DNA from 4 places in the Weissella paramesenteroides genome. Region 2 is predicted to be linked to each of the others. Evidence: riboswitches for the same ligand, from Rfam matches in the RefSeq annotation. Region 2 holds a riboswitch; each other region holds the start of a gene.
What was found. Region 2 has a riboswitch for thiamine pyrophosphate ahead of thiS (sulfur carrier protein ThiS). Riboswitches for the same ligand answer to the same signal wherever they lie in the genome.
Positions count from the first base shown of each region.

Region 1: another riboswitch for thiamine pyrophosphate. It lies ahead of thiD (bifunctional hydroxymethylpyrimidine kinase/phosphomethylpyrimidine kinase); the one in region 2 lies ahead of thiS (sulfur carrier protein ThiS).
Region 3: another riboswitch for thiamine pyrophosphate. It lies ahead of thiW (energy coupling factor transporter S component ThiW); the one in region 2 lies ahead of thiS (sulfur carrier protein ThiS).
Region 4: another riboswitch for thiamine pyrophosphate. It lies ahead of QRX23_RS03410 (ECF transporter S component); the one in region 2 lies ahead of thiS (sulfur carrier protein ThiS).

Region 1 is NZ_CP130559.1:982,171-985,346, reverse strand. Features, by position in the region: gene QRX23_RS04805 (Sapep family Mn(2+)-dependent dipeptidase) at 1-1,387, shown strand, start outside; TPP riboswitch at 1,434-1,533, shown strand; gene thiD (bifunctional hydroxymethylpyrimidine kinase/phosphomethylpyrimidine kinase) at 1,603-2,427, shown strand; gene QRX23_RS04795 (TenA family protein) at 2,424-3,044, shown strand; gene QRX23_RS04790 (MTH1187 family thiamine-binding protein) at 3,102-3,176, shown strand, end outside.
Region 2 is NZ_CP130559.1:1,941,581-1,944,756, forward strand. Features, by position in the region: gene QRX23_RS09730 (hydantoinase/carbamoylase family amidase) at 1-306, opposite strand, end outside; gene QRX23_RS09735 (thiazole synthase) at 309-1,079, opposite strand; gene thiF (sulfur carrier protein ThiS adenylyltransferase ThiF) at 1,095-1,745, opposite strand; gene thiS (sulfur carrier protein ThiS) at 1,764-1,961, opposite strand; TPP riboswitch at 2,004-2,093, opposite strand; TPP riboswitch at 2,190-2,279, opposite strand; gene QRX23_RS09750 (DUF368 domain-containing protein) at 2,557-3,176, opposite strand, start outside.
Region 3 is NZ_CP130559.1:588,679-591,854, forward strand. Features, by position in the region: gene QRX23_RS02860 (LysR family transcriptional regulator) at 1-828, shown strand, start outside; TPP riboswitch at 879-980, shown strand; gene thiW (energy coupling factor transporter S component ThiW) at 1,091-1,612, shown strand; gene QRX23_RS02870 (PfkB family carbohydrate kinase) at 1,609-2,442, shown strand; gene thiE (thiamine phosphate synthase) at 2,405-3,022, shown strand.
Region 4 is NZ_CP130559.1:683,892-687,067, forward strand. Features, by position in the region: gene QRX23_RS03405 (ABC transporter ATP-binding protein) at 1-714, opposite strand, end outside; gene QRX23_RS03410 (ECF transporter S component) at 719-1,282, opposite strand; TPP riboswitch at 1,402-1,493, opposite strand; gene QRX23_RS03415 (ribose-phosphate diphosphokinase) at 1,666-2,637, shown strand; gene QRX23_RS03420 (aldo/keto reductase) at 2,671-3,176, shown strand, end outside.

The sequences.
Region 1 (3,176 bases), 960 kb from region 2:
TGCTTGGTTAAGCGATTTGACAGAATTACTTAAAATTCCTTCTGTAAGAAATGACGCACAAGCCACAACAGACGCTCCTTATGGTCCTGGTCCAAAAGCAGCTCTTGATTTTATGATGGCAATTGCCAAGCGTGATGGCTTTCGGAAAGTAGGAACGGTTGGTAATCGAGCAGGATACATCTATATTGGACCTGAAGATGATGAACAGCCAATTGGTGTCATTGTACATGTCGATGTTGTGCCTGTAAACGATATTGACCAATGGCAAACTGAACCATTCACTCCAGTCATTAAAGATGATAATCATATTTATGCACGTGGGGCAGATGATATGAAGGCAGCCGTTATGTTAACTTACTACGCAATTAAAGCAATTAAAGATGCCCAATTGCCATTGAAACACCAAATTAGATTTATCATTGGTACTGATGAAGAAAGTGAATGGGCAGATATGCACCAGTATTTTGCAGAGGAAGGGGACCTGCAATATGGCTTTTCACCCGATGGTGCAGCAAATCTATCATACGGTGAAAAGGGTATTAGTCAGCTAGATTTATATTTTGATGCCACAAATCCTGAAGATGCCCCAATTAAGTTAATCAACTTTAAAAGTGGTTCAGCAACTAATGTTTTACCTGGATTTGCTACAGCTACTTTTTCTGGCATTCCTGTCAATGATCTACAAAATAACTTTGACCAATACTGTCAAGAAGAGAATATTTCGGGAACTTTAAGCCAGAACGGTGAACAAACCGTTCTGACAGTACAGGGAGTTGCAACTCATGCTGCTCGCCCAGAAACTGGTAAAAATGCCGCAACCTATCTTGCTAATTTTTTGACACAGTATGACTTTAAAGGTAACGCAGCTAACTTCCTACAATTTGTTGGACAGAAATTGCATAAGGATCCCTATGGTGAGCACTCTGGGTATGGCAAGTCAGAACCAAAGCTCGGAAAAACCAGTCAAAATGTTGGCATTACTGACTTCATTAACAATACAACTGGTCATATTAACCTAAACTTCCGTCATTCACTAGCTTTTGATGAAGCCGAAACCGTTGATCAAATATTGACTGATGAGCCTTGGCTAACTAACATCGTTCGTGATCCGGCAGGGCTTGTGCCGCACTATGTAGGTAAAGATAACAAACTTGTTAAATTATTAGCAGATGCCTTTCAATCTGTTACTGGTAAATTACCCGATCAAGGCGTTAATGGTGGGGCTTCCTTCGGACGTCTAATGTCAAGTGGCGTTGGATTTGGTATCATTCCAACAGATGAACCATCAACAGCTCATGGGGCAAACGAATCCTTTAATTTGGCGAACTACCAAACTGGTATCGATCTTATCGTAGCAGAAATACTAGCCCTATCAGATAATCTATAATGTGTTGACCTATAAAAAAATAAATGTGATAATTAGCATGTAATTTAATATTTACTAGGGGAGCCTTTTATGGCTGAGACGTTAATTAACGGACCCTTTGAACCTGTTTAGTTAGTACTAACGAAGGAAAGTAATGGTCAATGCGATTTATAGCACAGAAAACCAATTTCCTGGTTTTCTGTGCTTTTTAAATTGCCATGAATGCGGGAGGAATCATGATAGATATACCACAAGTTATAACAATTGCTTCAACTGATGCCAGTGGTGGGGCTGGTATCAACGCGGATTTAAAAACATTTCATAATCAAGGAGTTTATGCTGCGACGATTGTAGTCGGGCTAACCGCTCAAAATACTTATGGTGTGCAGGACCAATATCCGATTCCTGCAAAGTTTATTTTAGAGGAATTTAAAAGTATCGTTGATGATTTAGATATCAAAGCGGCCAAAACTGGTGCATTACTGGATGAGATTCGTGTTCATGCGGTTGCACAAGGATGGCAATCACATAACCTGGGAAAACTAATTATCGACCCAGTAATGGTAGCAAAGGGTGGCGCGCACTTATTAAGTGACGCAGCGATCGATACTTTAAAAGCAGAACTTATACCACTCGCATTCTTGATAACACCAAATCTACCGGAAGCTGAGGTACTCGTTGGTCGTTCATTGAAAACTGATCAAGACATTATTCATGCAGCTAGGACAATCCAAAATATGGGCGTTAAAAACGTCTTAATAAAAGGTGGCCATCGTGCTGATTCAAAAAATGAGTTTGCCGACTACATTCTATATGCTGACGGTTCATCAGAATGGCTCACAATGCCTGGTATCAAAACCAAGCGTACGCACGGAACTGGTGATACCTTATCATCATTTATAACTGCAAATCTAGCAAAAGGGTATGATTTGAAGGATATTATGCCTGTTGCTAAAAAATTCACTTACGAAGCCATTCGGCAAACAATCAATGTTGGTCATGGTCATGGTCCATTAAACCATTGGGTGGCTATCACAATGGGGACGGAGGATAACAAATGACCTTCCATGAATTTCTATTACAACAATCTGCATCAATACGGAATGATATCTATCACTCATCTTTTGTACAAGGCATAGGCTCAGATAATTTGTCGCAAACACAGCGAGACTATTATGTTGCACAAGATACCTATTATACCGACTATTTCGGTAAACTATTTGACTTAACGACAGAAAAATTAACACCATTGCAGCAAGCTTCAAAGCCTGTGTCTACAGACGAACAAACTGCTCACAATGCCTTGCTAGCAAGTCAGGCAATGCTAAATATACCACCTGACCAACATAATTTAGCCTATCTAGAGCACATGGAAAAGGCGATTATGCAAGGTGATGCCACAAATGCAATGTTGGCTTTATTACCATGTACGGAGTCGTACCATTTAATAGGCACCCATTTTATTAATAAGTTCCCTAATAATACTTATGAACCTTGGCTAGCTTATTACACTAGTCCCGATTATAAAGCATTCACACAATGGAGCTGGCAAGTAGTTGATCAACAGGTACCTGACTGGCAGAAACTATCTTTTGAAACACAGCAGGCTTATTTATCAACATATTTAACATCTTACCAATATGAACTTACTTTTTGGGAGCAAGCAGCACGACACTAAGTACTGTATTAAATGTTATAATAAATATAGACTATGTATTGAAGAGAGGGATTTAAAATGAATACGTTAATTTCAGTTGCGATAGCACCTTTTGGTGTTGGTGATGAACTAAGTAGCTATGTAAACGATATT
Region 2 (3,176 bases):
GAGTTTTTGTATCGCACAAAAGCCACCTAAAACCCCATATAGCCCATCATAACGACCACCTTGACGCACAGTGTCCATATGAGAACCAGTCGCAATCGGTGCTGATATTTCTTGTCCTGGAAAATCTAAAGACACATTACCATAATCATCAACCGTTGCTTGCGCACCATGTTCTTGGCCGAGCAAAATCAGTGCTCGTTGATTCCGTACCCATTGCTGATTATAAACTAACCGATTCTGGCCAACTTCATCCGATGTATTGAATTGATCCAGCAAATCACCCAATTGTATGGTTTCATTCGTCATAATTATTTGCTAATGCCAGCAATTGGTGATGATGCCGCTGCTTTTTTATCTAAAACACGACCGGGGTGGGCAAGATAACCCTTACGTCCAGCTTCTACAGCTAACTTAAATGCCTCTGACATCAACGGAATATCACCTGCTGTTGCCATCGCTGTATTAGCCATTACTGCTGCTGCTCCCATTTCCATGGCTTCAGCAGCTTGACTTGGACGACCAATACCAGCATCAACAATGATTGGCGCATCAATTTCGTTAATTAAAATCTGAATCAATTCTTTAGTTGCCAAACCTTTGTTTGTACCAATTGGTGCACCTAATGGCATCACAGCCGCAGCACCAGCTTCGACCAACTTACGGGCAGCATTTAAATCAGGTAACATATATGGCATCACGATGAATCCTTCATCAGCCAAAACCTTCGTTGCCTTAATTGTTTCTTCGTTATCGGGTAACAAATAAGTCTTATCAGGCACAACCTCAAGCTTAATAAAATCACTGCCACTTAATTCACGAGCAATGCGCGCCATGCGAATAGCTTCTTCAGCATTGGTGCAGCCAGATGTATTTGGCAAGATTGTCACATCATCTGGAATATAATTCAAAATATTTTCTTCATCCGTATTCGTACGACGCAATGCCATAGTAATAATCTGAGCACCTGCGTGATGGATTGCTGAATCAATTAGTTCATACGAATACTTACCTGATCCTAGAATAAAACGTGAAGAAAAATGGTGACCACCAATAATTAAATCATCATTACTTTCGACCATGATTGTTTATATCTCCTATTCTGCTAAAACGGGTTGCTTGGTTAGTAAACGTAAGATAGCATTGGCTTCATGTCCAGCACATACCATTACGCGTGGTGCCATCAGTCCTTCGACACCTTTACTATAGCCATCCCCACAAATATATACATTTGATAACTGTTGTTTTGTTTGCATCTCATTAGTCATATGTAATCCGGCCATACCGTTACCCATAACAAGTGGCTTGTCAGGATAAAAATTCGTTACACCATCCAATAACATTGCTTTGGCCATTGGGTTATCAAAAGCCTCACAGACGATATCACAGTCCGCAAATAGTGTTTCAATATTGTCAGGTGTAATTTTAACCTGATGAATCTCAATATCGATAAATGGATTAAATTCTAATAAATTCTGCTTTAATGCCACGACTTTCGGCATGCCAACCTGACTAACTTTATATTGTTGTCGATTAAGATTGCTCATTTCAATGACATCAAAGTCAATTAAAGTTAGATGACCAACACCGCTGCGAGCTAGTGCAATTGCAATATTTGAACCTAGACCCCCAGCACCTGCAATAGTCACACGCGCATCTTTTAAAGGTTCAGTCGTACCAGCCACATTACGCTCTTTCATGCCCATAAAAAAATCAGTAACTGCTACACCTTGAAATTTTGGTGTCATTTTATTTTTTCCTCTTTTCTAACCACCACCGACAAACGAAATTAGTTCAACGTGATCATTTTCTGACAACGTTCGGTCTGCTAATTCCTCACGATGAATAATCTTACCGTTTAATTCCACGACAACATTTTGCATCATCTCTGTTTTTTCTTGTAATAAATCAGCCAATGTTTTACCAACCATGTTTGCTGTTTGTTCACCATTTAAAATAATCAAAAAAATGCCCTCCTTTCTGATCTTGAAAGAAGGGCATTTGCACACAGTCAAATATCGCACTTCCTTCGATCGTATTACCGACATCAGGTTCATGGGTATATTCTCAGCCTTTCAGCACCCCAGACGATGATTGTTTAGATTTAGTTTTTGCCAATTGCTCTATGCAATCCTCATAAAATATAAAATAGCAGTCTTTTTGCATTCACAAAAAGACTGCCCATTAATCTCTATATATGGACTGTATCTTCCTGCGCAGGTATTAACCAAATCAGGTTCAGTGGGTATATTCTCAGCTTTTCAGCACCCCAGATACGTTAATTAACTTAACAAGATAACCATAGCATGTTTAATTATGAAATACAACTCATTATTGAAATCGCTTTCAAAATTAGCAAAAAAAAATAACCGTCTTAGCTTGGCAGAGCTAACGGTTATTTAAACTTTAGATTTGCTACCGTCTAACGGTTCTACAAGGAGTCCTGATTGCACAGGGCTCCTTTTTTTCTATTCACATTATAGCATGACATATTACCAGTGGGAAATGACCTACCCACTTAAAATTTTCCTAATATAAAATTCTAAATTGTTATTTTTATTATACTGTTGTCGGCTTAACTGTCTGCTCTAAACGACCCATCCACCAACCTAGCCACGTTCCTAGCGCTAACAGAATAATTGAGAACGCATAATGCCAAACAGTAAAACCAGTGTAATCTAGCGGGATAATCATGACTGTTGATGCCATCACAATTCCGAAAATCATATGGAATAACTTTGCATAAGCAACTTTAAAAATATAGGCCATGATTTTTGCAAACACTAAAACAATCCCAATTAATCCCAAAATAAGGGGGATCAAAACTGATAAATCACCTGTTTTAATACCATCACTCATCCCTTTGTACAGACCTAAGTAAATTAAAAAGTTAGATGGGCTTAATCCTGGTACAAGAAGACCTAAGCCAATTAATCCACCAGCTAAAAGCCAGGCACTCATACTAGGCTCAATCGTTGAGAATAAAGGTCGGCCAAACCATAAGAATAATAACATTAAGCCTCCCGCAATAACGGAAAGGATAATGTCCCATGTTGAACGTCCCATTTTCCCGGCCTCATGCCATAGTGTGGGAACAGTTCCTAAGATAGCCCCAATAAAGAACCAGCGTGCGACACTTTCAACTTCTCCCAGCATAAAGCTAATTAAAAACGAGAGTA
Region 3 (3,176 bases), 620 kb from region 2:
AGATTATATACAACGCAGGGTAATATTTCTAAGCAAATTTTATCTTTGGAAAAGGAACTAAAAACGCAATTATTCAAACGTGAGCACCGCCATATTTCCTTAACTGAGTCAGGAAGAATTACCGAAATGTATGCAAAAAAAATTTTGCATGAATTTGACGCATTACAACAGACTTTAGTGCAACATGATTCAGAGTCAGATAACGTGCTGACGATTCATACAATGCCAACATTTTCGAATTATCGTGGTTTTTCATTAATGAGTGACTTTCACAAAAGTCATCCTGAAATTACGCTGCACTTCTCTGAAACTAAAGATAGTTTATTACTTAACTCATTAAATGATAATCAAGCAGATATAATTTTTGGTCACTATACACCAGATGTTAGTAATAAACTTGAGACGCTGCTGACCGATCAAGACAACTTGATTTGTGTATTACCCGCTAATCACCCATTGTCAGCAAATCAAGTTATTTCATTAAGCGATTTAATGAAGGAAGAATTATTGCTACTAGAAGGCGAAGAGACAATCATTTTCAACAAATTTGGCTCTGCTGGAGAAAGAAGGCAATTGATGTCTGCAGTTGCCTATCAAGGTGAGCGAATCGATATTATTTTAAACATGGTATTAAATGGTATGGGTATCGCTTTGATGATGGAAAAAAGAGTTGATATGACGAATGATGGGCAAATGGTAAAGCGTAAAATCGCAACACACACAACAAGTGATTTTGGCTTTATGAGAATGAAACAAGTTCATGAATCCAAAGCTAATGAATTATTTTGGAAATACATCACACAATCACTTAACCATGATATTATTTAAAAATACATTTTAATCGTATGTGTGATAATATTATAGTATAAAAATTAAATATAATCACAAAGGGGAGCCAATCTGGCTGAGAATGAGATAGAATCTAGACCCTTCGTACCTGTTTTAGTTATTTAAGCGTAGGAATTGTGTGAATGTGTCAATTAATGGCCTCTTTGTGATGATTTTTTTATTGCGAGGAGGTTTTTTTATTTTGCATCTATTCTTGGATTAATGAAATTATATTGTCTAAATTTACTAGGGGAAAACAATAATGAATTCGAAAGTTAGAAAAATAACATATTTAGCTATGATGATTGCACTAGACGTGGTGTTGTCACCAATTTTACGTATCGAAGGAATGGCACCAATGTCCAGTGTGATTAATATTTTAGCTGGTGTACTTATGGGGCCATTGTATGCAACGATTATGGCGACTTGTTGCGGAATTATTAGGATGATGATGATGGGTATCCCACCATTGGCATTAACTGGGGCCGTTTTTGGCGCCTTGTTAGCAGGGTTAGGTGCCCGTTGGGTACATAGTATTTATGGGTCAATTGTTGGTGAGATTATCGGTACTGGAATAATCGGATCTTTACTATCTTACCCAGTTATGGTGCTATTTACGGGCACCAAGACAGATTTGTACTGGTTACTGTATACACCAAGATTCTTAGGTGCCACATTTATTGGTGCAGTAGCAGCTTGGCTCATTTGGCAACAAGCAAAAAAGATATCTTTGTTCAAAGACATGATGCGAGTTTTTAATGGCGAGGAGCGTATTATAAGATGAAAAAGATCACCATTCCGTTGCAAACAGCACCACTCATTCATTGTATTACTAATGCTATCTCAGTAGAGACTGTGGCAAACACACTCCTTTATATTGGTGCGAAGCCGATTATGACAGAAGACATTCGCGCCTTTAATGATTTGGCATTGCAGACAAATAGTTTGTTGTTAAATTTAGGAAGTCTGTCACTTGATAAGGAAAAGAGCATCTTAGCAGCCAGTAAATTAGCGATTGGCAAAGAACCAGTTGTACTAGATGTGGTTGGAATTGCGAGCGCTAAATTTGCCATGAAAGTCGCTAAAAAAATCATTGCAGATCAACCAACAATTGTCCGCGGTAATATTTCAGAAATGCGTGCACTTTGTGATTTACAAACGCATGGACGAGGTGTGGATGGTAGTTTATTAGACCAGACAGATGAAGAATTAATCAATTTAATTACGGCACTTAAGCAGTTACCTCAAGAATCGGTTTATGTTGCTACTGGGACAAAAGATATTGTTGTGGCTAGGAATAACGTTTGGGTTCTAAGTAATGGTGTACCAGAATTAGATCGTTTTACAGGTTCAGGAGATACTTTAAGTGGCCTGTTGGCAGCGTTATTGGGAGAAGGTGCTTCCCCCGAAGATGCAGCGATTCAAGCAATCAGCTATTTGAACATTGCAGGGGAGACCGCAAAAAGCAAAACTGTGACCTCAGGAATTGCAGAATTTCGACAGTTATTCTTAAATGAGCTTTCATTATTAGGGGTTGAAGATTCTGACTGGATAAATAAGATAAGGGGAACAAAAAATGACGAAACAATTATATTTAGTGACAGCGAGATATGACGAATCAGAAAGTGAATTTTTAAATAAAATTGAAACCGCTTGTGCTAACGGGGTTACAGTTGTGCAATTGCGGGAGAAAAATTTATCGACAAGGGATTATTATGAATTAGCGCTAAAAGTAAAAAAAATTACAGATAAATATGACTTACCATTAATTATTGATGATCGAATTGATATTTGCCTGGCGGTTGATGCGCGTGGTGCCCATATTGGTGATGACGAGTTACCAGTCAAAGTTGCTCGGAAATTGCTTGGTAAGGATAAAATCTTAGGTGTGTCAGCAAAAACAGTTACACGTGCAACTGAAGCGGCATCAGATGGTGCAAATTATTTAGGAACAGGTGCTATTTTCCCAACACAGACAAAAGTTGTTACGAAGCAAACGTCAATTGATACACTCAAGGCAATTACTGCAGCTGTTAATATTCCGGTTGTTGCCATTGGCGGCATTACAGAAGAACGTATTGATGTCTTCAAGGGAACAGAAATTGTTGGTGTGGCAATTGTTAGTGAGATTATGAAGGCAACAAACATTGCTCAAAAAGTGCAACGTTTAAAAAAGGCGCTTGAAACGTTATAATGTATCAAAGGAGAGCGAGACAAAAGTTGTTTTGAATCCGGCGTAAATTGCTTTACATTGAGACTTCAGACTTTTGGAACGCGTTTATGCTATCAAACTGACATGCTTTTAATTAAGATATTTTTAGCAAAAAAGTTGGAACATTTTCTTTTGT
Region 4 (3,176 bases), 710 kb from region 2:
TTGCGCCGGTAAATCAAACAGTTTTGAAAGTGGTTGTTGATGCAATGTACCTGAAGCCGTATCGATAGCAAATAGATGATCAACCAATTCTTGATAACCTGATAAGTCGTGATCAGAGATAATAATTGTCTTATGTTGCTCTAATTGCATTTTCTTTAAATCAGTTAATAAGGCTAAACGTGCAGTTGGATCAACACTAGCAAATGGTTCATCAAGTAACACGATATCACTATCCATTGCTAGGATGATTGCTAGGGCAACTCGTTGTTTTTCACCACCTGATAATGTTAATAAATCTTGGTCAGCAATTTGCTCGAGATGTAAGGCGTTAATTGCTAAAGCGACGCGCTGATTAATTGTATCAATTGGCAACTGCAAATTTTCTAAAGCAAACACTAATTGCAAGCGTGCAGTGCGCATGGCAAATTGGCGGTCCGGATTTTGAAAGAGCATGGCGATGCGCTTAGCTCTTTCAAAAGGGGCCAGCGGCTGAATCGGTTCGTCGTTTAAAAAGACGTTACCAGCAGTGATGACACCACCAAATTTTGGTAATAGACCAGCCATTGCCTTAAGCAATGTTGATTTTCCTGAACCTGACGGACCAACTAATAGATTAAATGAACCTTCTTCAGGAATCCAATTTATCTGATTTAATACATTAGGTTGGTCAGCCTCGTAAGCAAAACTTAAATTGTCAACTTGTAGTTTTGTCATGAGCTTAACGTTTTAGTAATCCAGACTTTGTCACAAGTTTCTTGATGTAGTAAACTAACACACCACCAAAGAAACCGGCAGAAATCAAACGAATAATGAATAGGGTAATCATCATTCCTGGCTTATAATCGGCATAACCACTATTAAATAGGTCCCAAATGAACGTGACAATTGTTGTGGTCAATACAGAAAGGGCAAGGCCTAGTTTATCCCAGTTCTTGTAGCCAGTTGCAGCAAATCCCAATTCTGTCCCAATTCCTTGTACAAAGCCAGAAATTAAGTTGGCAGCGCCCCAACTTGAGAATAGTAGCATTTCAACAGCAGCGGCTAGTACCTCACCAATTGTTGAACTACCAACTTTTTGTAGAATCGCACCTGCTAATGGTCCAGCCATCAACCAAACACCTAAAGTTAAATCATTCGCGTAGGGTTTTAGCGGGGTAGCAGCGACCGCATAATAAGCCGCACTCCATAATTCAAAAATAACACCGAAAAAAATTGCGATGATTGCTAAGAAAATCACATCGCGTAGTGACCACTTAACCTTTGATTCATTAACTGTTTGCATAATAATTGCAAACCTCCTTAAAAATAAAATGTTATCGAATCGCTGAAGCTTTGGTAACAAAAAAAGCCCCAGTATCAATGGCGTTTGTACACACCGATACTGGGGTTCGTTTACTGTCATGGTAAACAAACCAAGCTCCCTAGCAACATTACCTTGCTCAGGTTCTATGGGTATTATCTCAGCCAGCTTTATGGCACCCCAGCTTGTTTGATTCGCTTATCCAAGTATAATAGTAATATTATAAATTTGCAAATAAATTATATTGTACCGATAATGCAATGCATAATAGGGGCAGATAATCGTATAAAGGATATCGTAAAGAACTATATTTTGTTAAAATAGATGTGACGACAGTTGATGGTGAGAAATGGAGGAGTTCACTCGTGGAATCTCAAATAAAGTTGTTAGGGTTAACTGCTAATCATGAACTAGCAAATGCAGTGGCAGAAGAATTACATATGCCGTTAACGCAGCTAGATATCAAGCGCTTTGCGGATGGTGAAATATATGAGCGAATATTAGAGAGTATTCGTGGCGACGATGTGTATGTCATCGCACCGATTGCTGAAGAGGTTAATGATGCATTTATGGAAATGATGATTGTTGTTGATGCGCTGAGACGTGCATCTGCGGGACAAATCACACTGGTTATTCCTTATTTGGGTTACGCTCGGCAAGATCGCAAAGCAAAATCACGCGAGCCAATCACTGCTAAAATGGTTGCTTCACTCATTGAAATGAACGGTGTTGATCGGGTTGTTTCAATGGATCTACATGCTGCACAATTGCAAGGCTTCTTTGATATTCCAGTTGACCATTTGCAGGCGGCACCACTGTTAACAGATTATTTCTATAGTCGCAATTTGACAGACGACTTGGTGGTTGTCTCTCCTGATCATACTGGTGCTGGTCGCGCACGTAAGTTTGCTGATTTACTTGGCGCACCATGGGGAATTGTCAATGACAATGTTGCCATGTCTGACCCAACGTCTGCTGATGCAATTGTTGGTGACGTGAAGGGGCGTCGGGCCATTATTGTTGATGACATCGTTGATACTGGTTATCGTGTGCAAATGACAGCTAAGGCGCTACTAGCTAATGGTGCAACTGAAGTCTATGTTGCAGCGACTCACCCAGTTCTGTCTGGACAGGCAGCTGAAAATTTGGCGGCTGATAAGAATATCGAACGTCTGATCTTCACAGATACTTTACGCATCCCTGAAGAAAAGCAGAGTTCAAAATTTACAACACTATCTGTTGCGCCTTTGTTTGCTGAGGCAATTCGTCGTATTCATGAGCACAAACAAATTGATGTGCTACTACGTTCAAATAACAAACCAGAAGTAAATCTATAATCTTAATCAAATTGAAATTTAGGGGGTACCGTAATGGTCTATGCAGCAGCAGAAAATCGTTATGAAGTCATGCCATATCGCCGGGTCGCAGATTCGGGATTGATTTTACCAGCGTTATCATTTGGATTGTGGCGTAATTTGGGAGACCAAAAGCCACTAGCTAATTCAAGAGAAGTGATGTTAAAAGCTTTTGATAATGGTATTTTTTCATTTGATAATGCTTCAAATTACGGCCCATCAGATGGTACAGCAGAAGAAACATTTGGCGCCGTTTATAAACAAGACTTACATCCTTACCGTAATGAATTAATTATTACAACAAAGGCTGGATACCACATGTGGCCCGGACCACTAGGACAGTTTTCGGGTAAAAAGACCTTAGCGGCCGCTTTGGACTTGTCATTGCAGCGAATGCATTTAGATTATGTGGATATTTTTTATGCGCATCGTTGGGATCCAAATACAAATTTGCGTGAAACTGCTGAAGCATTAGACTTAATGGTTCGTCAGGGAAAAGCATTGTACGTTGGTGTGTCTAA